3 regions of the Micromonospora sp. DT81.3 genome follow, and region 1 is predicted to be linked to each of the others. Evidence: predicted binding sites of a transcription regulator. Region 1 holds the regulator's gene; each other region holds the start of a gene.

What was found. Region 1 encodes HrcA, which represses chaperone genes, less so after heat shock. Its sites were predicted from a motif close to GGTTNGCACNCTCNNNNNGAGNGTGCNAACC; they were not measured.
Region 2: groL (chaperonin GroEL) is a predicted target of HrcA. The motif match lies at 1,282-1,312, and genes of this name have one in related genera.
Region 3: groES (co-chaperone GroES) is a predicted target of HrcA. The motif match lies at 5,211-5,241, and genes of this name have one in related genera.

The regions. Positions count from the first base shown of each region.
Region 1 is NZ_JBNCNY010000004.1:258,690-266,211, forward strand. Features, by position in the region: gene ACPW96_RS11445 (16S rRNA (uracil(1498)-N(3))-methyltransferase) at 1-701, opposite strand, end outside; gene dnaJ (molecular chaperone DnaJ) at 708-1,823, opposite strand; gene hrcA (heat-inducible transcriptional repressor HrcA) at 1,878-2,918, opposite strand; gene ACPW96_RS11460 (aldo/keto reductase) at 3,119-4,057, opposite strand; gene hemW (radical SAM family heme chaperone HemW) at 4,101-5,318, opposite strand; gene ACPW96_RS11470 (DUF1990 family protein) at 5,318-5,968, opposite strand; gene lepA (translation elongation factor 4) at 5,979-7,522, opposite strand, start outside.
Region 2 is NZ_JBNCNY010000006.1:61,245-68,766, forward strand. Features, by position in the region: gene groL (chaperonin GroEL) at 1-1,249, opposite strand, end outside; gene ACPW96_RS14385 (cold-shock protein) at 1,435-1,641, opposite strand; gene ACPW96_RS14390 (LytR C-terminal domain-containing protein) at 1,775-2,368, opposite strand; gene ACPW96_RS14395 (DUF3263 domain-containing protein) at 2,522-2,779, opposite strand; gene ACPW96_RS14400 (DUF2332 domain-containing protein) at 2,790-3,815, opposite strand; gene msrB (peptide-methionine (R)-S-oxide reductase MsrB) at 3,922-4,329, shown strand; gene ACPW96_RS14410 (nitroreductase family protein) at 4,326-4,862, shown strand; gene ACPW96_RS14415 (DMT family transporter) at 4,876-5,820, opposite strand; tRNA gene ACPW96_RS14420 (tRNA-Thr) at 5,822-5,894, opposite strand; gene ACPW96_RS14425 (DsbA family protein) at 5,924-6,907, opposite strand; gene ACPW96_RS14430 (ABC transporter ATP-binding protein) at 7,126-7,522, shown strand, end outside.
Region 3 is NZ_JBNCNY010000008.1:214,428-221,949, forward strand. Features, by position in the region: gene alr (alanine racemase) at 1-446, shown strand, start outside; gene tsaE (tRNA (adenosine(37)-N6)-threonylcarbamoyltransferase complex ATPase subunit type 1 TsaE) at 443-952, shown strand; gene tsaB (tRNA (adenosine(37)-N6)-threonylcarbamoyltransferase complex dimerization subunit type 1 TsaB) at 1,237-1,887, shown strand; partial or broken gene rimI (ribosomal protein S18-alanine N-acetyltransferase) at 1,884-2,300, shown strand; gene tsaD (tRNA (adenosine(37)-N6)-threonylcarbamoyltransferase complex transferase subunit TsaD) at 2,373-3,440, shown strand; gene ACPW96_RS17815 (hypothetical protein) at 3,437-3,925, shown strand; gene ACPW96_RS17820 (class I SAM-dependent methyltransferase) at 3,938-5,119, opposite strand; gene groES (co-chaperone GroES) at 5,283-5,579, shown strand; gene rarD (EamA family transporter RarD) at 5,759-6,697, shown strand; gene ACPW96_RS17835 (ABC transporter substrate-binding protein) at 6,850-7,522, shown strand, end outside.

The DNA.
Region 1 (7,522 bases):
GCCAGGGCGGCGGGTCCCGCCGTCGAGGTGCGCAGGACGGTGTCGCCGAGGCGCACGAGCCGCGCGCCCGCGGAGCGGAGCAGGTCGAGCTCGGCGGGGGCGATCCCTCCCTCGGGGCCGACGATGAGCACGATGTCACGGTCGGCGGGAAGCGGGACGATCGAGAGCCGCTCGTCCGCCGTGGGCTCCAGCACCAGGACGTCCGCAGACCCGGCGCGCTCGGCCAGCAACGTCGTCGTCGCCACCGGCGCGACATCCGGAACCCACGCCCGGTGCGCCTGTTTAGCCGCCTCGCGCACAATGCCGGCCCAACGGGCGCGCCCCTTCTCGGCCTTCGCCGCATCCCATCTGGAGACGCTGCGCGAGGCCTGCCACGGCACGATCTCATCCACTCCCAGTTCCGCTGCGGCCTGCACGGCGAGCTCGTCGCGGTCGCCCTTGGCAAGTGCCTGCACCAGCACCAGACGAGGAGCAGCGGCCGGGACATCCGTGCGGGCGGTGATCCGCACCACGACCTCGCGCGGGGCCACCGACTCGCAGAGCCCCGTGAGCCACGCGCCCGCCCCGTCGCCGACCGTGACCTCCTCGCCCACGCGCACTCGGCGGACGGCGGCGGCGTGATGGGCCTCCGCTCCGGTCAGGGTCACAGCGTCACCGGCGCGGGCGCCCGACGCCGTCTCGAGCAGGAAGTGGAGGACCACCGGCGATCAGCCGCGGAAACGATCGCGCAGCTTGGCGAACAGCCCCTGCTGGAACTCCGCAAGGTGCGGTGCCGGCGCCTTGGTCCTCTTGGCGAACTCCTCGATCAGCGCGCGCTCCTTCGCGTCGAGCCGCGTCGGGGTCACGACGTGCACCCCCACCCGCAGGTCGCCGCGCGTGGTTCCGCGCAGCGGGGTGATTCCCCGTCCCTTGATGGTGAGGACGTCGCCGCCCTGCACACCGGGGCGGATCTCGAGCTCGACCGGCCCGTCGAGCCCGTCGATCCTCGTGGTGGTGCCGAGGATCGCGTCCGGCATCGAGACGTCCAGCGTCGCCAGAAGGTCATCGCCGTCGCGGCTGAAGACATCGTGCGGGGCCACGGTCACCTCGATGTACAGGTCCCCGTTGGGACCGCCGGCGGGGCCGACCTCGCCCGAACCGGGCAGCTGCAGGCGGAGGCCCGTCTCGACGCCGGCCGGGATGTCGATCGACACCGTGCGGCGGGAGCGGACGCGGCCCTGACCTTGGCAGGTGGGGCACGGGTACGGGATGGTCGTGCCGTAGCCCTGGCAGGAGCCGCAGGGCTGGTTGGTGACCACGTTGCCGAGCAGGCTGCGCATCTGGCGCTGGACGTGGCCGGTTCCGTGACAGATGTCGCACGTCACCGGCTGCGTTCCGGCCTGGCAGCAGGAGCCCTTGCACGTATCGCAGAGCACCGCCGTGTCGACCTCCAGGTCGCGGTGCGCGCCGAAGACGACGTCGCCGAGCTGCAGCGTGACCCGCACCAGCGCGTCCTGGCCGCGTTCCCGGCGCGACCTCGGCCGAACGCCCCGCGATCCACCGGCCGCGCCGAAGAACGTCTCGAAGATGTCGCCGAATCCGCCGAAGTTGCCCGCGCCGGCACCGCCGAACGGCGACTCACCGCCGCCCATGTCGTAGCGACGGCGCTCGTCCGGGTTGCTCAGCACGTCGTAGGCGTGGGTCACCAGCTTGAACCGCTCGGATGCGTCCGCGCCGGGGTTGACGTCGGGATGCAGCTCCCGCGCGAGGCGCCGGTACGCCTTCTTGATGTCGTCGCTGCTGGCGTCTCGAGCGACGCCCAGCACTTCGTAGTGGTCAGCCACATTCGCCTTCCTGTGGGCGCGCTTCCGGCGCCCGTCGTCGGTGGAGCCGTCGCGTCAGCGACGATTCTCGTCTTCGTCCAGCAGGCGGCTGAGGTAGCGGGCGACAGCCCGCGCCGCGGCCAGGTTGCTGGGATAGTCCATGCGGGTGGGCCCCATCACCCCGACGCGGGCGGTGCCGCCGCCGGCGTCGTAATCGCTCGTGACGACGGATGCCTCCGGAAGGCCGAAGGCCTCGTTCTCCCGACCGATGCTGGCCCCGAGCCCGTGCGCATCCGTCACCATCTCGCTCATCAGCCGAAGCAGGGTGACCTGCTCTTCGATGGCCTCGAGGATGGGGTGGATGCTGCCGTGGAAGTCCTGCTCGCGCCTGGCGAGGGTCGCCGCGCCGGCCATCACGAGCCGGTCCTGCCGGAACTCCTCGAGCTCTTCGGCGACGACATGGCCGATGGAGAGGAGGGCGTTGTCGATGCGGCTGGGCTCGGCGGTCGTGGTGGCCTTCAGCGCCTCGATGCGCTCGGCGCCCTCCCGCACCGGACGTCCGGTGATCAGCGCCGCGATGCGGCTTCGAAGCGCGCCGATGTCGGACTCGTCCAGCGGAGAGCCCACGAGCGCGATGCGCTGAGAGACGCGGCCGGTGTCGGTGACGAGGATGACGAGCACTCGCGATGGGGAAAGCTGCACGAGCTCTGTGTGCGTCACGGTGGCACGGGAGAACGACGGATACTGCACGATCGCGACCTGACCGGTGAGCTGGGTGAGCACCCGCACGGTGCGGGCCAGGACGTCGTCGAGATCCGTGGGCTCGCCGAGGAAGGTCGTGATGGCCGAGCGCTGGGCCGGCGTCAGCGGGCGCAGCTGGGCGAGGTGGTCGACGAAGACGCGGTAGCCCTTGTCGGTCGGGATGCGTCCGGACGAGGTGTGCGGCGCGGTGATCAGCTCTTCGTCCTCGAGCAGCGCCATGTCGTTGCGGATCGTGGCGGCACTGACGCCGAACGCATGCCGCTCGACGATCGACTTGCTGCCGACGGGTTCATGGGTGTCGACGTAGTCCTGCACGATGGCGCGGAGCACCTGGAGGCCGCGCTCTGTGACCATGTCCGCTCCTCCCTTGCGGGGCTTCGCCCCAAACCCCGGCTTGCTGACGCAGTTCTCTCTGGGGCTTCGCCCCACACCCGGCTTGCTGACGCAATTCTGTATGGGGCTCCGCCCCACACCCCTGGCTTGCTGACGCGCGCCCACTGGCACTCGTGTCGTCTGAGTGCCAATTCTAGCCGATCACCCGCCGCCGAGCCGGGCTAGGGGACGCGGTGTCCCGATGCCCGGAACAGCTCGTACCACTCGGCCCGCGTGAGCGGGATGTCCGATCCCTGCGCCGCACCGGCGACCCTCTCGGGACTCGTCGTTCCCAGCACGACCTGCATATCGGCGGGGTGCCGGGTGATCCATGCCGTGGCGATCGCGATCGGCGGCACGTCGTAGCGCGCGGCGAGCCGGTCGATCACGGTGTTGAGCTCGGGGTAGTCGGGCGATCCCAGGAAGACGCCGTTGAAGAAGCCGGCCTGGAACGGCGACCACGCCTGGATGGTGATGTCGTGCAGGCGGCAGTAGTCGACGATGCCGCCGCCGTCGAGCGTGATCGACTGCTGCTCGTCGGCCATGTTGGCGGCGACGCCCTGGGCCACGATCGGCGAGTGCGTGATCGAGAGCTGCAGCTGGTTGGCCACGAGAGGCTGGCGAACGTGCTTGCGCAGCAGATCGATCTGCCGCGGCGTGTGGTTGGACACCCCGAACGCGCGCACCTTTCCCGCCGCATGAAGTTCGTCGAACGTGCGGGCGACCTCCTCGGGCTCGACGAGCGCATCGGGGCGGTGCAGCAGCAGGACGTCGATCCGATCGGTGTCCAGGGCCTCGAGCGACCCGTTCACGGACTCCATCAGGTGCTCGTAGGAGAAATCGAAGTACGGCCCATCCCCCACGATACCGGCCTTGGTCTGGATCGTGATCTCGTCGCGCTGCGACTGCGTGAGGGCCATCGCCTCGGCGAACCGGCGCTCGCACCCGTGCAGATCCCCGCCGTACACGTCGGCGTGGTCGACGAAGTCGATGCCGGCATCCCGTGCCGTCCGCACGAGTTCCCGCACCTCGTCATCGGTCTTGTCGCCGATGCGCATCAGCCCGAGCACCACGTTCGGCGCCACGATGTCGGTTCCGGTCAGGGTGAACGTCTTCATCATTCCTCTTCCTCTTGGCTTCTCTGATTCACACGTCTGGCGCGGGTCACGGGGTGAGCGCCCGCACCACGGAGTCGGCCAGCAGCCGCCCGGGCAGGGTGAGCACCACGCGGCCGTGCACGGCCTCGCGCCCATCCACCAAGCCGTCCGCGACCAGTCCCGCGACCGCCCGACGACCTCGGCCGTCGAGGGCGTCGACCGGCAGGCCGTCCCGGATGCGGGATTCCAGCAGCACCCGCTCGAGCAGACGCGCCTCGGCGCCGGGTCGTTCGCGCCCGGCCGAGGGCGACTCCCCGCCCGCCAGGCGGAGGGCGTAGGCGGACGGATGCTTGACGTTCCACCATCGGGTTCCGGCGATGTGGCTGTGGGCGCCCGGTCCGAAGCCCCACCAATCGGATCCGCGCCAGTAGGCGAGATTGTGACGGGACCGCTGCGCGGGTGTGCGAGCCCAATTGCTCACCTCGTACCACTCGAAGCCCGCTGCCCCCAGCATCCGGTCCGCCGTCTCGTACATATCCGCTTGAAGGTCATCGTCCGGAGCGGGCACCTCGCCGCGGCGGATCTGACGCGCGAGCTTCGTGCCGTCCTCGATGATCAGCGCATACGCCGAGATGTGGTCCGACTCGAGCGCGAGGGCCGCCTCGAGCGAGGTGGTCCAGTCCGCGAGCGATTCGCCAGGGGCGCCGTAGATGAGGTCGACGCTGACCGCCAGGCCTGCGCGCCGAGCCGCGGCGACCGAGTTCGCGACGTTGGCCGGCGAGTGAGTGCGATCGAGCGCGGCCAGCACGTGCGGCACGGCCGACTGCATGCCGACGGAGAGCCGCGTGACTCCGGCGGCGGCGAGCTCCGCGGCCACCGCATCCGTCACCGTGTCCGGGTTCGCCTCGACCGTGACTTCGGCATCGTCCGCCAGGCCGAAGGCGTCTCGCACGCCGTCCAGCATGCGTGCCAGGTCGCCGGGCGGCAGCAGCGTCGGCGTGCCGCCGCCGAAGAAGGCGGTGGATGCGGGGCGCGGCGGCGCCGCGGCCGCCAGCACCCGGCGCGCGAGCGCGATCTCCTCGAGCAGGACGTCGGCGTACTGGTCCTGCCGAGCACCGCGCAGCTCATCCGAGGTGTAGGTGTTGAAGTCGCAGTAGCCGCAGCGCACGCGGCAGAAGGGCACGTGCAGGTAGACGCCGAAGTCCGTGTGCGCGTCGATCACCGTGCCGGGCGGCAGCGCGCCGTCTGCCGGCGCCGGCTCGCCGAGCGGGAGCGGACCGCCCATCAGGTGGGGGTGGAGTACAGCGGCGAGATGGCGCGCAGGTATCCCTTGAAGAGCTCCCGTCGTCGGCGACGGGTCAGGGCGGGGATCATCTTGTACGCGAGCGCAGTCGGGGCATCGAAGGCCCGCACCGTGAACCACACCTCGTCGTTCGCGTACCAATCGAGCAGGAAGGACTCCTCCCCGCTGACGACCGATCCTCCGACGGTGCCGAGTGCGAACCCGATCCGCCGCGCCTCTTCGACCACGTAGATCACCCGCAGCTCGCCGTCGATCTTCATCCCGCGCACGCGGCCGTGCATGTGGACGGTCGTGCCGGCCCCCACGAACGGGGTGCCGTCGGAGTCGAAGCGCTGCTCGGCCTCGAGCCGGCTCGGTGTGACCGGGTGCCCCTCCTCGTCGAAGCTGACGCCCGAGTACATCGGACCGGAGGCCGGCCGCACGTCGCTCAGAGTCAGTCCGGCGGCCCTCTGAGCCGTCCACGACAGGAGGGCCTCGCCGGCGGTCTTGAACCGGGATTCACCGCTGCCGATCCGCCACGACTCCTCGGCCGGAATGCTGCGCTCCGGCGGGTACTGCATGAGATCCGGTGCCTGCGTCGCACCCACGGCGGCGTAGTCGACCGTCTCGTCCCTGAACGTGCCCCGGCGCATGCCAGCCAGCCTACTTCGCCGCTTTGGTCTCGACATCGCCCGACAGGGCGGCGATGAACGCCTCCTGGGGAACCTCGACGCGGCCGACCATCTTCATGCGCTTCTTGCCCTCTTTCTGCTTCTCGAGCAGCTTGCGCTTTCGGGTGATGTCACCGCCGTAGCACTTGGCCAGCACGTCCTTGCGCATCGCACGGATCGACTCGCGGGCGATGATTCGAGCCCCGATCGCGGCCTGGATGGGCACCTCGAACTGCTGGCGCGGAATGAGCTTCTTCAGGCGCTCCGTCATCAGCACGCCATAGGCGTAGGCCTTGTCGCGGTGCACGATGGCGCTGAAGGCATCGACCGGCTCGCCCTGGAGCAGGATGTCGACCTTCACCAGGTCGGCCTCCTGGTCGCCGCTCGGCTCGTAATCGAGGGAGGCGTAGCCGGCCGTCTTCGACTTCAGGTTGTCGAAGAAGTCGAACACGATCTCGCCGAGCGGCATCGTGTAGCGGATCTCGACCCGGTCCTCGCCGAGGTACTCCATGCCCAGCAGCGTTCCGCGGCGCTGCTGGCACAGCTCCATGATCGTGCCCACGTAGTCCTTCGGCGCCAGGATCGCGGCCTTGACCATCGGCTCGGTCACGCTGGCGATCTTGGTGCCGGACGGGAATTCGCTCGGGTTCGTGACCGTGTACGACTTCTTGTCGTCGGTCGTGACCTCGTACGTCACCGACGGCGCCGTCGAGATGAGGTCGAGGCCGAACTCGCGCTCGAGGCGCTCGGTGACGATCTCGAGGTGCAGCAGACCCAGGAAGCCGCAGCGGAAGCCGAAGCCGAGCGCGACCGAGGTCTCTGGCTCGTAGTTCAGCGAGGCATCCGACAGCTTCAGCTTGTCGAGCGCCTCTCGAAGCACGGGATAGTCGCTCCCGTCGATCGGATACAGACCCGAGAAGACCATCGGCTTCGGATCGGTGTAGCCGGGCAGCGCCTCTTTCGACGGCTTCGTCGCGCTGGTGACCGTGTCGCCGACCTTGGACTGCCGGACGTCCTTCACGCCCGTGATGAGGTAGCCGACCTCGCCCACGCCGAGCCCCTGTGTCGGGCTCGGCTCCGGGGAGGAGACGCCGATCTCGAGCAGCTCGTGCACGGCACGGGTCGACATCATCTGGATGCGCTCCCGCGGCGCCAGCTTGCCGTCGATCATGCGGACATAGGTGATGACGCCCCGGTACGAGTCGTACACCGAGTCGAAGATCATGGCCCGGGTGGGAGCGTCGGGGTCGCCCTTGGGCGCGGGGATCTGGCGGACGACGTGGTCGAGCAGCTCCTCGACGCCCATGCCCGTCTTGCCGCTGACGCGGAGCACATCCTCGGGCTTGCCGCCGATGAGGCTGGCGAGCTCCTTCGCGTATTTCTCCGGATCGGCCGCAGGCAGGTCGATCTTGTTCAGCACGGGAATGATGTGCAGGTCGGTCTCGAGTGCGAGGTAGAGGTTCGCGAGGGTCTGCGCCTCGATGCCCTGCGCGGCATCCACCAGCAGGATCGCGCCCTCGCATGCCGCGAGCGAGC
Region 2 (7,522 bases), on a different contig from region 1:
GCGCGACGCCACCACCGGGGACGATGCCCTCCTCGACGGCCGCCTTCGCGTTGCGGACGGCGTCCTCGATGCGGTGCTTGCGCTCCTTGAGCTCGACCTCGGTCGCGGCACCCGCCTTGATGACGGCGACGCCACCGGCGAGCTTGGCGAGACGCTCCTGGAGCTTCTCGCGGTCGTAGTCGCTGTCGGTGTTGTCGATCTCGCGACGGATCTGGGTCACGCGACCCTCGATCTGCGCGGCATCGCCGGCGCCCTCGATGATCGTGGTCTCATCCTTGGTGATGATGACCTTGCGCGCACGGCCGAGCAGGTCGGTCGTGGCGTTCTCGAGCTTGAGGCCGACCTCTTCGCTGATGACGGTGCCGCCCGTGAGGATGGCGATGTCCTGCAGCTGCGCCTTGCGGCGGTCGCCGAAGCCGGGAGCCTTGACGGCAGCCGACTTGAAGATGCCGCGGATCTTGTTGAGTACGAGTGTCGCAAGCGCCTCGCCCTCCACGTCCTCGGCGATGATGACGAGCTCCTTGCCCTCCTGGATCACCTTGTCGACGATCGGCAGCAGGTCCTTGATGTTCGAGATCTTGGAGTTCGCGATCAGGATGTAGGCGTCCTCGAAGACGGCTTCCTGGCGCTCGGGGTCGGTGACGAAGTAGGGGTTGATGAAGCCCTTGTCGAAACGCATGCCCTCGGTGAGCTCGAGCTCGGTGCCGAACGTGTTCGACTCTTCGACCGTGACGACGCCTTCCTTGCCGACCTTGTCGATCGCCTCGGCGATCAGGTCGCCGATGGCGGTGTCGGCCGCGGAGATGCTGGCCGTGGCGGCGATCTGCTCCTTGGACTCGACCTCCTTGGCGCTGGAGAGAAGCTCGGCGGTGATGGCCGCAACGGCCTTCTCGATGCCGCGCTTCAGCGAGATGGGGTCAGCGCCGGCCGCGACGTTGCGCAGGCCTTCGCGGACGAGGGCCTGAGCCAGGACCGTGGCGGTCGTGGTGCCGTCGCCCGCGACGTCGTCGGTCTTCTTGGCGACCTCCTTGACGAGCTCAGCACCGATCTTCTCGAACGGGTCGTCGAGCTCGATCTCCTTCGCGATCGACACACCGTCGTTCGTGATCGTGGGGGCGCCCCACTTCTTCTCGAGCACGACGTTGCGACCGCGGGGGCCGAGCGTCACCTTGACGGCGTCGGCCAGAATGTTGAGGCCGCGCTCGAGGCCACGACGGGCCTCTTCGTCGAAAGCGATGATCTTTGCCATGTGTTGCGTCCCTCCCGGGATTGAGCGTATGGGATTAGCACTCGAACAACACGAGTGCTAACGGCCATTCTGGCACTCGACCCTAGGGAGTGCAAGCCGCCGCGGCGTGTTCCGCTTCGTGTCGCGCGTCTCCGGCCCGCGCGTCGACTCCTCGTCCGCGCCGGAGTGCGTCGATGCCCGCGCGCTCAGGCGAGGACGCGCACCGCCTCAGCCTGGGGACCCTTCTGACCGGTGCCGACGGTCAGCTCGACCTTCTGGCCCTCTTCGAGCACGCGGAATCCCGACATGTCGATGTTGGAGTAGTGGACGAACACGTCCTGCCCACCCTCAGTGAGAGTGATGAAGCCGTAGCCCTTCTCCGCGTTGAACCATTTGACGGTGCCCTGTGCCATGTCGGATCTCCTGTTGCTGTGCGTCTGGAAAAAAGCGTATCCAGGGCGCGGCGGCGGGATCCGCCATGTGGGCAACTGTTGACACACGTGCATCCAAGTGTTTACGGCCCGGAAACACGCCTCGCTCGGACCCCTATTCGGTGGCCGACGGGCTCGGCGACGCGATGCGATCCAGCCCCAGGACGACGGTGAGCTGCTTGACCACCGATTCGTCGACCTCGGTGGCGGGATCATCCACCTGCAGATAGGCGTCGGTCTGCGCCACCTGCGCGCCCCCGATGACGCCCGCGAGACCCAGCGCGGCCGCTTCGTCTTCCGGGAACGAGTAGTAGACCGTCGTCTCGGGAAAATCCGTGCTTCCGGCGTCGCCCGGCAGCACCGAGTCGGCCGGCCAGCCCGCCGCGACGATCGTGTCCTTGGTGCGCGTGGCCAGACCCGGTTCGGGCGTGGCGTTGAGCACCACCACGCCATAGGTCAGGTCGATGACCGGCTCGATGGTCGCCACCGGGGCGGGTGTCGCGGACGGTGCCGGGAAGAGCGTGACGCGTCCTGTCGCGATGAGGCTGCCGAAGATGCCGATCGCCACGAGCACGATGGTCGCGAGCAGGGCCCACAGCACGACGACCCAGGCGCGCATGCGCGGGTTCTCGGCTCGGTGCGCTCCTACCCGGGCGCGCTGGCGGGAAACCTCGTCGAAGCGATCCCGGGGGTAGGTCGTTTTCGGCACTCCCCGATGCTATCGGGACCGGCGTTCGCGGCCCGGACTGCCGGGGATGGGGAGCCCGCTCAGGGGCGCGCGTCAGCAAGCCGGGGGGCGTGGGGGCGGAGCCCCCACATAGGACCCCGCCTGGCCCCGGACTGCCGGGGATGGGGAGCCCGCTCAGGAGGGCGTGCCCGACGCGCGCGCCAGGCGCGTGGCGTCCCGCCGGTCGCGCAGCCGGCGCAGCCGCTTGACGAGCATCGGGTCGTACTCGAGCGCCGCCGCCTGGTCGATCAGGCGGCCGAGCAGCTGGTAGTACCGCGCGGGCGTCATGTCCAGCTCCGCGCGGATCGCCTCTTCCTTGGCGCCGGCATGGCGGCGCCACTCCGCCTCGAAAGCCAGGATCGCCCGCTCGGTGTCGGTCAGGCCATCGGTCATGAACTTCACGCTACGGGGCGGATGCCGCATCCCCCGCGCGCCACTCCAGCCACCGGCCAAGTGGATCCGCGGCAGCCAGGATCCGGCCGTCCAGCGCGAGGGCGAAGCCCCCGGCGGGCCACGTGGAAGCATCGGTCGGCGCATCCCAGCTCTCGTGCAAGCCGGGTGCGTCCAGGGTGATCCAGGCGTCCCCGCACTCGCGGGCCAGCGCGATCACCCTTTCGCGACCGGCGCGCGGGATGTGGGCGAGCACCCCAGGGGTCGTGATCACGAGCGTCGCTCCCCGCGGCGCCGCCGACCGGACTGCGGCCGCCACCTCGGGGAGCACCTCGGGGGCGTTTCCGGCCACCAGGTGCGGCGGATCGGCGGCCGCGACATCGAGCGCCGCCTCGATCCGCTGCTCTCGCCCGGACTCCCCCGGCCAGACCAGGCCGCGCAGCCACGCCCGGTCCCGTGCCACCCGGGCGTCGAGCGGCTGCAGGTCGATGCCGGCGCGCCACACCACGTCGGGCATGCGCAGCGGCGGTCGAGCTTCTCCCCGGAGAGCCGTCTGCAGCACCAGGGGCGACGGATCATCCACCGGGTCGACTACGAGGGCTCCCCCGGAGCCCGTGTACCGGTAGCCGTAGCGATCGGGATACAGGCAGAGCCCCGCGGACGCTCCCACCTCGAGCAGCGCGATCGGACCGTCGATGAGCGAGAGCGCAGGAAGCAGCGCCGCGCACCGCAGCGGCTCGTTGGTCTGCACGCTGCGCGCCGTGCACTCGGCCACCACCTCGTCGGCGTGTTCGGCCAGCCAGGCGGCCCACTCACCGAACGGCCGCAGGGGCGCCCCCAGCATGCGGGTGACGGCGAAGACGAGCGGCGGCTGGCGCCGGTTCGCCGGGATGCGCGCGAGCGTCGCGGCCACGACCGCGTCGCCTGCCACACCGGACGCCCAGTCGGCGTAGAGCTCCGACCTGCCCGGTGCCTCCTCGCGGGCGAAGCGCTCGTACCGCTCCGCGACCGCGGCCGCCGCATCCGAGAAGCCAGTCATCCGCCCATTCTCGGGGACTGCCAGGCGTCACGGTGCGGTCCGCACCGCTCGCCCGCACCCGAGGGGCCGACGGGTGGAGGAAAATGGGGGTGACCCAGGAGGAACCATGAGCTATTCCGTGCAGAAGTCCGACGCCGAGTGGCGCGACGAGCTCGACCCGCAGCGCTACGCCGTGCTGCGCACCGCCGCGACCGAGCGCCCGTGGACCGGCGAGCTGCTCGACGAGAGCCGCGCCGGGCTGTACACCTGTGCCGCCTGCGGTGCCGAGCTCTTCAAGAGCGGCACGAAGTTCGACTCCGGTTGCGGCTGGCCGAGCTTCTACGAGTCGATCCGGCCCGACGCCGTGGAGCTGATCGAGGACAGCACGCTCGGCATGGTGCGCACCGAGGTGCGCTGCGCGACGTGCGGCTCGCACCTCGGACACGTCTTCCCCGACGGCTTCGGCACGCCGACCGGCGACCGGTACTGCATGAACTCGATCGCGATGGAGTTCACGCCAGAGACCCCCGCGTGAGCGCCGCGCTCGAGGCGGTCCGCGCGCGCCGCTCCTGGTCGAAGGTGACGGATGACGCCCCCACCCACGAGGAGCTGCTGGCTCTCGTCTCGGCGGCCGGCCGCGTCGCCGACCACTCCTCGCTCCGGCCATGGCGCCTGATCGAGCTGCGCGGGTCCGACCGCGAGGTGCTCGGCCGCGCCATCAACAAGGCCGACGGCGACAAGGGCATCTCGTCGAAGCCGCTGCGGGCACCGTTGCTGATCGCGGTCGTCGTCAGCTATCGCAAGAGCAAGGTCGCGCACTGGGAGCAGGAGGCGGTGGCATCCGGGGTCGCCCACGTGCTGAGCCTGCTGCTCGATGACGCCGGCTGGGGCGTCTTCTGGCGCACCGGCGACTACACGCGTTCGAAGGCGATCGCGAAGGCGCACGGCCTCGGCAAGCACGAGAAGCTGCTCGGCTGGCTCTATGTCGGCGGCAAGCCGGTGAGCAAGCGCAGCGGTCGCCGCAAGCCGGTGGATGCGCGGCGGCACCTCTCGCGGATGCCGCACTGACGGCGTTCGGTCCTCACGAGGAGGGCCGGCGCCGCCGACGCGCCGTCGCCACGAACACCGATGCCAGGGCGACGGCGACCATGGCCGCCGATTGCCCCAGACCGGGTGCCTCGGCCGCCGGCCACACGGCGTCGATCAGCACCGAGGTGAGCAGCTGCCCGACGACGGCCCCGAGTCCGAGCAGCAGCACTCCGGTGTACTGCACCAGCGCGGCCGACAGGAAGATGTAGGTGACCCCGATGGGGCCGCCGAGGTAGAGCCACGCGTCGGTGGGGAAGCTCGCCGGAGCACCCTCGATCGCGATGTGGATGCCGGCGGCGATGCCGAGGGCGATCGAACCGCCGACGAAGTTCACGAGGGTCGCGGTGAGCGGGGTGCCGACCCGCTGCCGCAGCCTCCCATTGGTCGCCTGCTGCCACGCGATGCCGACACCCGTCAGGAACGGCAGCAGCAGCATCCACCACGGCACGCTGCCGAGCGTGTCGCCGACCAGCGCGATGCCCACTGCCGCGAGCGCGAGGCCCGCGCCGGCGACGCGGCCCATGGTCACCGCGACGACGCCCGCCGGGCTGTAGCCGATGCGGTCGAGCACGAGCCCGTTCACCGTCTGCCCGGCGACGAGCCCCACCGTGAAGAGCGAGACGCCGATGAAGGCCACGGTCAGACCCTGGGTCGCCACGGTCAGCGCGCCCGCGAGACCGCCGGCCAGCATCCACCACGGAATCGTGCGCGCACGCACGCCGTGTGCGAGCGCCCGAACTCCTCGTCGCCCGGCCGGAAGCGCGGCCGAGAGAACGAGCAGGATCACCAGGCCGGTGGCGAACGACACGATCGCCGCGGTCAGGCCGTCATCGAGCCGGGCGCCGAGCTGCCCGTTCACGCGCGCCTGAGCGGCGGTGAGAACGCCGACGAGCACGGCACCCGCGATGGCGAGCCACGCGGGCATCCGGGTCGTCACGAGCCGACTACGGGACTTGAACCCGTAACCCCCTAATTACAAGTTAGGTGCGCTACCAATTGCGCCAAGTCGGCGGAAGCCCCCAGTTTAGCGGGGGCTCGGCTCACGGCGCTGTCGTCGGGGACGGAGTCGCGCTCGGGGTCGCGCTCGGGGTCGGGGTGGGTGACGGCGTGCTGTAATACGCGTCGCTCGAGAGCGTGAGCACGAACTGCGCGAACTCGGCGGGGTCATCGAGCTTGCCGACGTAGGGCTGGCCGTTCACGAGGATCATGGGCGATCCGGTGAGCGTCGTGCCGTCGGTGCCCGGCAGATCCTCGCTGAGGGCGCGCTCGGTGGCATCCCGCACCCACAGGGCGAAGTCCTCGTCCTCGATGCACGCGCGAACCACCTTGGGGTTCTCGGCGCCCGCGGCGATCGCCTTCGCGGCGAGCTCGGGATCGGTGTACCCGTCGGTGTCCACATCCGGCTGCTTCACGAGAAGCTCGTGGTTGAAGGCGAAGAACGTCTCGGGCGCGTGGGTCGCCACGCAGGCCGTCGCGTTGGCCGCCCGCATCGAGTACTTGGTGCCGTTCGACTTCGCCGTCAGCAGCGCCACCGGGTGATAGGTCAGCACGGCCGCCTCTTCGCTGACCCACTCCGAGAGCTGCTTGGCGTTGGCGAGCTGGAACTCCCCCGCGCCGGGCGAGAGGTAGTCGACGTAGATGCGGATGTCGATGGGAGGCGGCGTCGTCGCGGATGGTGCGGGCGAGGCCTCGAGGGCCTGGGGCGTCGGCGTCGCCGTGGGCGCCGCGTCCGTCATCGGGCCGCCGGGGACGCTTGTCAGCGGGATCGTGCCGAACGCGTCGACGACGATGCCGTCATCCTGCATGTTGGCCGGGTTCAGCAGGGGCTTGGATGCCGCGGACGCGAACACCCAGGTCACGACGACGCCGATGGCGACGACGGCGGCCACGATGGCCACACCGGCCGACACACGGCGGATGATCCTCGCCCGCGACTGCTGGGCGTGCACCTGCTCGGCCTTCTCCCGCACCGCCGCACGCCGTCCGCGCGCAGCGGGAGCGTTCGGCGTCTCGTCGTTCGACATGAAACCTCTTGAATCCCTGGCCCGGGCGTACCCGGGCGACCGCTCACTGCGGCAACCTGAACGATGCTAGCCAGGGAGCCTGGGAAATGCCCAGATGCTGGCCCGGCGATCGCCGTGTCATACTAGAGCAGCGCCCGACGAAGGGCGTGCGGTTCGCCCCGCAAATCCATTCACTACGGATCGTCCGGCACGTACCTGCCGGTGAAGGAGAAGAAACAATGGCGTCAGTCACGTTCGACAACGCAACGCGCTTGTACCCCGGGGGCACTCGTCCCGCGGTCGACAAGCTGAACCTCGAAGTCGCGGACGGGGAATTCCTCGTTCTCGTGGGACCCTCCGGCTGTGGCAAGTCCACGTCGCTGCGCATGCTGGCCGGCCTCGAAGAGGTCAACTCCGGCCGCATCCTGATCGGCGACCGTGACGTCACCGACGTCCCGCCGAAGGACCGCGACATCGCGATGGTCTTCCAGAACTACGCGCTGTACCCGCACATGACGGTCGCCGAGAACATGGGCTTCGCGCTCAAGATCGCCGGCGTCGGCAAGGACGAGCGCGCCGCCCGCGTGCTCGAGGCCGCCAAGCTCCTCGACCTCGAGGACTACCTGACCCGCAAGC
Region 3 (7,522 bases), on a different contig from region 1:
ACGGGCTGTCGCCGTTCACGGACCGATCATCGGCGTCGCTGGGCCTCATCCCGGCGATGACGCTGCGCGGCGCGGTGGCGGCGGTTCGCCGAGTGCCGGCGGGTCAGGGGGTCTCCTACGGGTACGACCACCGCACCTCCGCGGAGTCCACGCTCGCGCTGGTGCCGCTCGGGTATGCGGACGGGGTGCCCCGGCAGGCGTCGGGGAGCGGTCCGGTGATGATCGGCGGATCCCGGTTCTCGGTTTCCGGACGCATCGCGATGGACCAGTTCGTCGTCGATGTCGGCGACCACCCGGTGGCCGTCGGCGACGAGGTCGTGCTCTTCGGCGACCCCACCCTCGGTCTGCCGGCGGCCGATGACTGGGCGGACGCCGCGCGGACGATCAATTACGAGATCGTCACGCGGATCGGACCACGCGTGGCGCGGAGGCAGGTGTCGTCGTGACCTCTTCGGGGCCTGCGGAGCTGGAGGGGCGACAGGTTCTGTCGACGGTGGATGACACGGAGGCGTTCGGCGAGCGGTTGGGGCGGATGCTGCGCCCTGGGGATCTCGTGGTGCTGACGGGTCCGCTGGGAGCGGGCAAGACGACACTGACGCGCGGAATCGCGGCGGGGCTCGGAGTGCGAGGTCCCGTGCAGAGCCCGACGTTCGTCCTCGCACGCACGCACCCGTCGCTGGTCGGCGGCGCTCCACTGGTGCACGTCGACGCCTACCGGCTGCGGTCTGCCAGGGAGCTGGACGATCTGGACATCGACTTCGACGGCTCGGTGGTGATCATCGAGTGGGGTCGCGACATGGTGGACGGGCTGCGCGACTCGTGGTGGGAGATCGAGCTGGAGCGCCCGGTCGGCGGCCGTGGCGCGGACACGGCGTGCGGGGGACCCACCCGCGTCGAGGTCGAACTCGACGCCGATGCCCCCCGGGTCGTGACGGTGTCGCGCCGACCGTAGGGTTCCGGCCTCCGGCGTCGCTGCGCTCCGCCCTCGCGGAGTCTCGGCCGGCGGGGGTCTCTGCTGGCGGGTTCCCGGCGGCGCAGCTGTTCTCTTTCGACGTACTCAAGTCTGCGTCTGCCCAAGCGCAGACTTGAGCGGTGCGTGGGCCAGCCTCGCGTCGGTGCAAGTCTGCGCGAACCTCAGCGCAGACTTGATATCGCGAATCGCCGACACCTGCGCCCGAGGGCCGACCACGCGAACGCCCGCCCGAGCGGGGCGACGGCCCGCACTACCCTTGAAGGGTGATCCTTGCCGTCGACACCTCGATCGGATCGACCGTCGTCGTGGTCGAGCCGAACGGCGTCGTGCGCGGCGCGGCCGTGAGCGAAACGCGACTCGGACACGCCGAGGCCATCGGCCTGCTGCTCGAGCGCGCGCTGGCCGAGGCATCCGCGGCGCCCGCCGACATCACTCATGTCGTCGCCGGCATGGGCCCCGGTCCATTCACCGGGCTGCGCATCGGCATCGCCGCCGCCCGTGTCTTCGCGCTCGCCAGGGGAGTGCCCATGATCCCCGTCGCCAGCCACGACGCGGCGGCCCTCGCCGCGACGACCGGTGCTGAGCGCGACATTCGTCGCACGCCGTTCGCCGTCGTCACGGACGCCCGGCGGCGCGAGATGGCCGTCAGCATCTACGACGGAGTCGACGACGACGGGATGCCCCACAAGCTGGAGGGTCCGCAGCTTCGCGCGGCGGGCACCGACGTCGTCGTCGACGAACTCACGCTCGAGGGGGATTCCCTGCAGGTCGTGACCTCGATCGACCCGTCAGGGCTGGGCCTGCTCGCGGCCCGGGCGGTCACGTCGCAGAGGAGCCTGCCGACATCCGAGCCCCTCTACCTGCGCGCCCCCGACGTGACGATCGGTCACGCACCCAAGCGGGTGGGCACATGAGCATCCGACTCGCGACACCGGCCGACCTCGAGCCCATCATGGCGATCGAGAACGCCTCGTTCCCCACCGACGCCTGGTCGCCGGCCATGATGCGGGAGGAACTGCGGAGCGCCCACGGGCACTACATCATCCTCGAGACGGCCGGGCGCATCGTCGGGTATGCCGGTCTTCGCGCTCCACGCGGGGCTGCGGATGCCGACATCCAGACCATAGCGCTCGCCGAGTCCGCCCGTGGCCGCGGCCAGGGTCGCCGACTGCTGCGCACGCTGATCGCAGAGGCGTCGGCGCGCGGCGCCCGCGACCTCTTCCTCGAGGTGCGCGTCGACAATCCGGTTGCCCAGGCGCTGTACGCATCCGAGGGCTTCACGGAGGTCGGGCGTCGCCCGCGCTACTACCAGCCCGACGACGTGGATGCGGTCGTGATGAAGCTCGATCTGCCGGCGTGGGCCGCGGCGCGGGCCCCGCGTGCGGAGGAGACCATGCACCTGAACCGCGAACCCCTCGTCCTGGGCATCGAGACGAGCTGCGACGAGACCGGCATCGGCATCGTCCGAGGGCGCACGCTGCTCAGCAACACGATCGCGAGCAGCATGGACGAGCACGCGCGCTACGGCGGGGTCGTCCCGGAGGTCGCTGCACGCGCACACCTCGAGGCCCTGCAGCCGGCCATCGAGGCGGCGCTCGCCGAGGCGCGGGTGGCGCTGAGCGACCTCGATGCGGTCGCGGTCACCAGCGGGCCCGGTCTGGCCGGCGCGCTCATGGTCGGCATCGGGGCCGCGAAGGCTCTCGCGGTGGCGCTCGGCAAGCCGCTCTACGCCGTCAACCACCTCGTCGGGCACATCGCGGCTGACATCCTCGACGCCGAGGCGCCGCCCCTGGAGTACCCGACCGTCGCCCTCCTCGTCTCCGGAGGGCACACGTCGCTGCTCCTTGTCCGCGACCTGACCAGCGACGTCGAACTGCTGGGCGAGACCGTGGACGACGCCGCGGGCGAGGCGTTCGACAAGGTCGCGCGGCTGCTGGGGCTGCCCTACCCTGGGGGCCCTCAGATCGACCGGGCCGCGGCATCCGGAGACCCCGCCTCGATCCGCTTCCCCCGCGGCCTCTCACGTGCCTCGGACATGGACAAGCACCGGTATGACTTCTCGTTCTCCGGTCTGAAGACCGCGGTGGCACGCTGGGTCGAGCAGCAGCCGGAGGGTGCGGAGATTCCCGTCGCCGACGTCGCGGCCAGCTTCCGCGAGTCGGTCGTCGACGTGCTCGTCACCAAGGCCCTCGACGCGTGCGCCCGCTACGAGGTGCCCCGGCTGCTGCTCGGCGGCGGGGTCATCGCGAACAGGCGACTCCGCGACGTGGCGCTCGAGAGGGCGGATGCTGCGGGCGTGACGGTCCGCATTCCCCCTCTGTCGCTCTGCACCGACAACGGCGCGATGATCGCCGCCCTCGCGTCGGAGCTCATCATGGCCGGCCGCGCGCCCTCGAGCCTCGGCTTCGGCGCCGATTCCACCTTGCCCGTGACGCAGATCCAGGTCGACGAGGCGGTGCCGGCATGAGCGGCTCAGCCATGAACGGCAGTGGCACGAATTGGGGGGGTGAGCGGCCCGTTCCACAGGAGCCGCCCACGCCGGATGTCGATCTCGACCACGCCGCCCGACCGGAGGCACGCGTCCCCGGCGTGCCCTCCGCGTCGTTCTCCCGGCTGCCGACCGGCCCGGTGGATGCCGTCACCGCCTCGCACGACGAACCCGATCCCACCGCGCCGTTCCCGCAGTGGATGGTCACGCCGCCGATCGCTCCGCACCGCGGCCTCGGGGCCTGGGGGCTCGGATTCTCGCTGACCGGGCTGATCTCCTCGTTCTTCGTCGGATGGGGTTTCCCCATCTCCGTCGTCGGCATCGTGCTCGCGGCGCTCGCGCTCCGCCGACCCCTCGAGAGCCGCCCCGTTGCGACCTGGGCGCTGGTGCTCGGCATCCTGGGCCTCGTCTACAGCGCCGGCTGGATGCTGTGGGCGGCCGCGCAGCTGAGGCTCTTCAGCTGACGCCTCTCGCCGTCAGCGAGCCACTCGGTCGGCGAGCACCGTCAGCCGGCGGTCGCCGATACGGGTGAGGATGAGCGTCCCGCGCTCGGGCCCGCGCAGCGACAGGCGCTTCCGCAGCACGGCCGGATCGACATCCACGCCCCTCTTCTTGATCTCCAGGGTCCCGATCTCCCGCGAGCGGAGCGCCTTGCCGAGCGCCTTCAGATCATTCGGCAGCACCTCCCGCACCCGGAAGGTGGACACGAACGGGCTCGTCACGGCCGCATCTCCGGTCAGATAGGCGATACCGGGCGAGAGCATGCCCGCCTCGAGCGCCCGCCCGACCTCGCCGATGAGGCGGGCGCGGATGACGGAGCCGTCGGGTTCATGGATGTACTCCCCGAGCTCTCGCGCTTCGACGTCGGGCGCGTCATCCGCCGCGGTCAGCTCTGTGGCGCTGTCGCCCCGGATCACGAGCGCCGCTCGGCGGATGCCGGGCCGCGCGAGGGATCCGAACCACAGCGCGAGCTCGACGACGGAGCCGTCGACGCTGACCCACTGCGCCTCCGCGTCGGCCGGAATGCGGGACCGGTCGAAACCGGGTCCGAGCTTCATGCCGAGCGGCCGGCTCGCGGCCAGTCCGAACGCCCACTCCACAGGGGGCGAGTAGTCCTCGCTGCGCGTGAGCCGGGTCGTCTCGGTATGCCCCGCCGTCCGCCGCGCCGGGTCGAGCCACACCCCGTCCCACGCCTCCAGGTCGACGTCCTCCGCCCTCGCGTGCCGCACCTCCGTCCCCGGCCGGAAGGGTGCGAGGTTGTAGGCGGCCATCGCGGCGGTGACCTCGTCGGCGTCGACGGCCAGCACGTCGATGCCGACGCCGCAGAATGCCAGGGCATCGCCCCCGATGCCGCTGCCGAGATCGGCGATCCTCGTGATGCCGGCGTCGCGGAAGCGGCGCGCGTGCAGCGCCGCGACCGGCAGCCGGGTCGCCTGCTCCAGGCCGGCCGAGGTGAAGAGCATCCGGTCGGCGAAGTCCCCGAACTTGACCCGGGCCCTCGCCCGCAGGCGCGCCTGGCCGACGACCGCCGACACGAGTTGGGGGGAATGCCCGGCCGCGCGCAGCCGCGACACCTCGTGCGCGACATCCGCCGTCGACCAGGCCTGATCCAGCAGGCGCAGCCCTTCGGGCGTGAGCAGCGCGGTGAGTTCGGCCATCTCCACACCCTCAGCCTACGGTCGTCTCTTCCGGCGATCGGGTCTCGACTGGCACTCGCGTTGCATGAGTGCCAGCGCTTGCCTAGACTGGCGTTAGCACTCTCGGGGTGAGGGTGCTAACAAGTCTTCCGTGTTCAGAAGCGTTAGAAAGAAGAGGTAGACCGTGTCGGTTTCCATCAAGCCGCTCGAAGACCGCATCGTCATCAAGCAGATCGAGGCAGAGCAGACCACCGCAAGTGGCCTGGTCATCCCCGACACCGCCAAGGAGAAGCCCCAGGAGGGCGAGGTCGTGGCCGTGGGCCCCGGCCGCATCGATGACAACGGCAACCGAGTTCCGCTGGACGTCGCCGTCGGCGACCGCGTGATCTACAGCAAGTACGGGGGCACCGAGGTCAAGTTCGGCGCCGATGAGTTCCTCGTGCTCTCGGCCCGCGACGTGCTGGCGGTCGTCGTCCGCTGATCACGCCCAGAGCGATGAAGGGCCCGGATGCTTCGGCATCCGGGCCCTTCTGTGTGTCCCGGCCGGGCGGCCAACGCGCGGGCGCATCGGACAGAACGCGGGGCCGAATGGCAGAGAACGGATGCCGGCCGGCATGCGGTTCGCGTCGCCCGCGTCGGCGCGCGGCATAGGCTGGACGAGTGTCAGCCGCCCGTCCCGACCCCGCGCGGGAGCGCATCCTCGGGGGCGTATACGCCTTCTGCGCGTATTTCCTCTGGGGCTTCCTGCCCCTGTACTTCCTGACGCTCAGCCCCACGGGCCCGTGGGAGATCGTTGCATGGCGCATCGTCTTCTCCCTGCTGTTCTGCATCGTGCTGATCGCGGTGCTGCGATCGTGGCGGCGATTCCGCGACATCGTCCGGCAGCGCCGCCTGCTGTTCTGGACCGCTGTCGCGGGCCTGCTGATCTACGTCAACTGGCAGGTCTTCCTGATCGGCACGCTCACCGGCCATGTGCTCGAGACGAGCCTCGGCTACTTCATCAATCCCATCGTGACGGTGCTGCTCGGCGTGCTCGTGCTTCGAGAGCGCCTGCGGCTCACGCAGTGGATCGCGATCGGCGTCGCGGCGCTCGCCGTTCTCGTCATCGTGCTGGGATACGGCACCTTCCCCTGGATCTCCCTCAGCCTGGCGGTGTCGTTCGGGCTCTACGGGCTCGTCAAGAAGCAGATCGGACCCGCCGTCGACGCGGTGAGCGGCCTCACCCTGGAATCGTTCTGGCTCCTGCCGATCGCGATCGTCCAGCTGATCGTGGTCGGCGCCACGACAGGGATCACGCTCGACGCGGCCGGCCCATGGCACGCGGTGCTGCTCTCGCTCGCCGGAGTGTTCACGGCCACGCCGCTGCTCTTCTTCGCCGCGGGTGCCCGCCGCGCGCCCCTCGTGCTGATCGGCCTGCTGCAGTTCGTGGCGCCCATCCTGCAGTTCGTGATCGGCGTGTGGCTGCTGGGTGAGCCGATGCCGCCCGAGCGGTGGGTCGGCTTCGGGCTGGTGTGGCTCGCGCTCACCGTGCTGACCGTGGATTCGGTCGTGTTCGCACGCCGGGCGCGGGGCGTCTCGGATGTGGCCGCGATCACCTGAGATGCGCCGGTGCGTTGCGGAAAAGTAACGATTCAGTCGCGTTACACATCGTTAACGAGACGCAACACTCGGGAGCCCGGTGCGAGGTTAGGGTAAACCTCATTGGGTCGGCGCCCGAGCCGCGCCCGCGTTCATTCACAGCAAGGAGCACTATGAGCGTCTTTTCCCGAGGCACTGCCTCACGCTCGCGCGTACGCGCGGCACTCGGCGGCATTGCGATCGCCGGCGTCAGCGTACTGGTCCTCGCCGGCTGCACGAGCGGCGGCGGCGGCGAGGCAAGCGAGCCGACCGAATCGGCAGGTCCCGTCGAGGATCTCGCCCTGACCATCGGAACGGCACTGCCCCAGACCGGCAACCTGGCCTTCCTCGGCCCGCCGGAGGAAGCGGGCGTCGCCTACGCGCAGTCGCAGATCAACGCGGCGACGGCCGACACCGGGCTCGAGCTCGAGGTCGTCTTCGGCGACTCGGGCAACACCGACAACAAGGCCTACGAGACCGAGATCCCGCGTCTGCTGGGTGAGGGTGTGTCGGCCATCATCGGTGCGGCATCCTCGAGCACGTCGTTGCAGTTCATCGACCAGGTCGTCGGTGCGGGCGTCATCCAGTTCTCGCCGGCCAACACCTCTGACGCGTTCACCACCTATGACGACAACGGGCTGTACTTCCGCACCGCGCCGTCCGACGTGCTGCAGGGCGAGGTGCTCGGCAACCTGATCGCCGAGGACGGCAACCAGACGCTCGGCATGATCGTGCTGAACGACTCGTACGGAACCGGACTCGCGAAGTACGTCACCGAGGCCTTCGAGGCCGCCGGCGGCGAGGTCG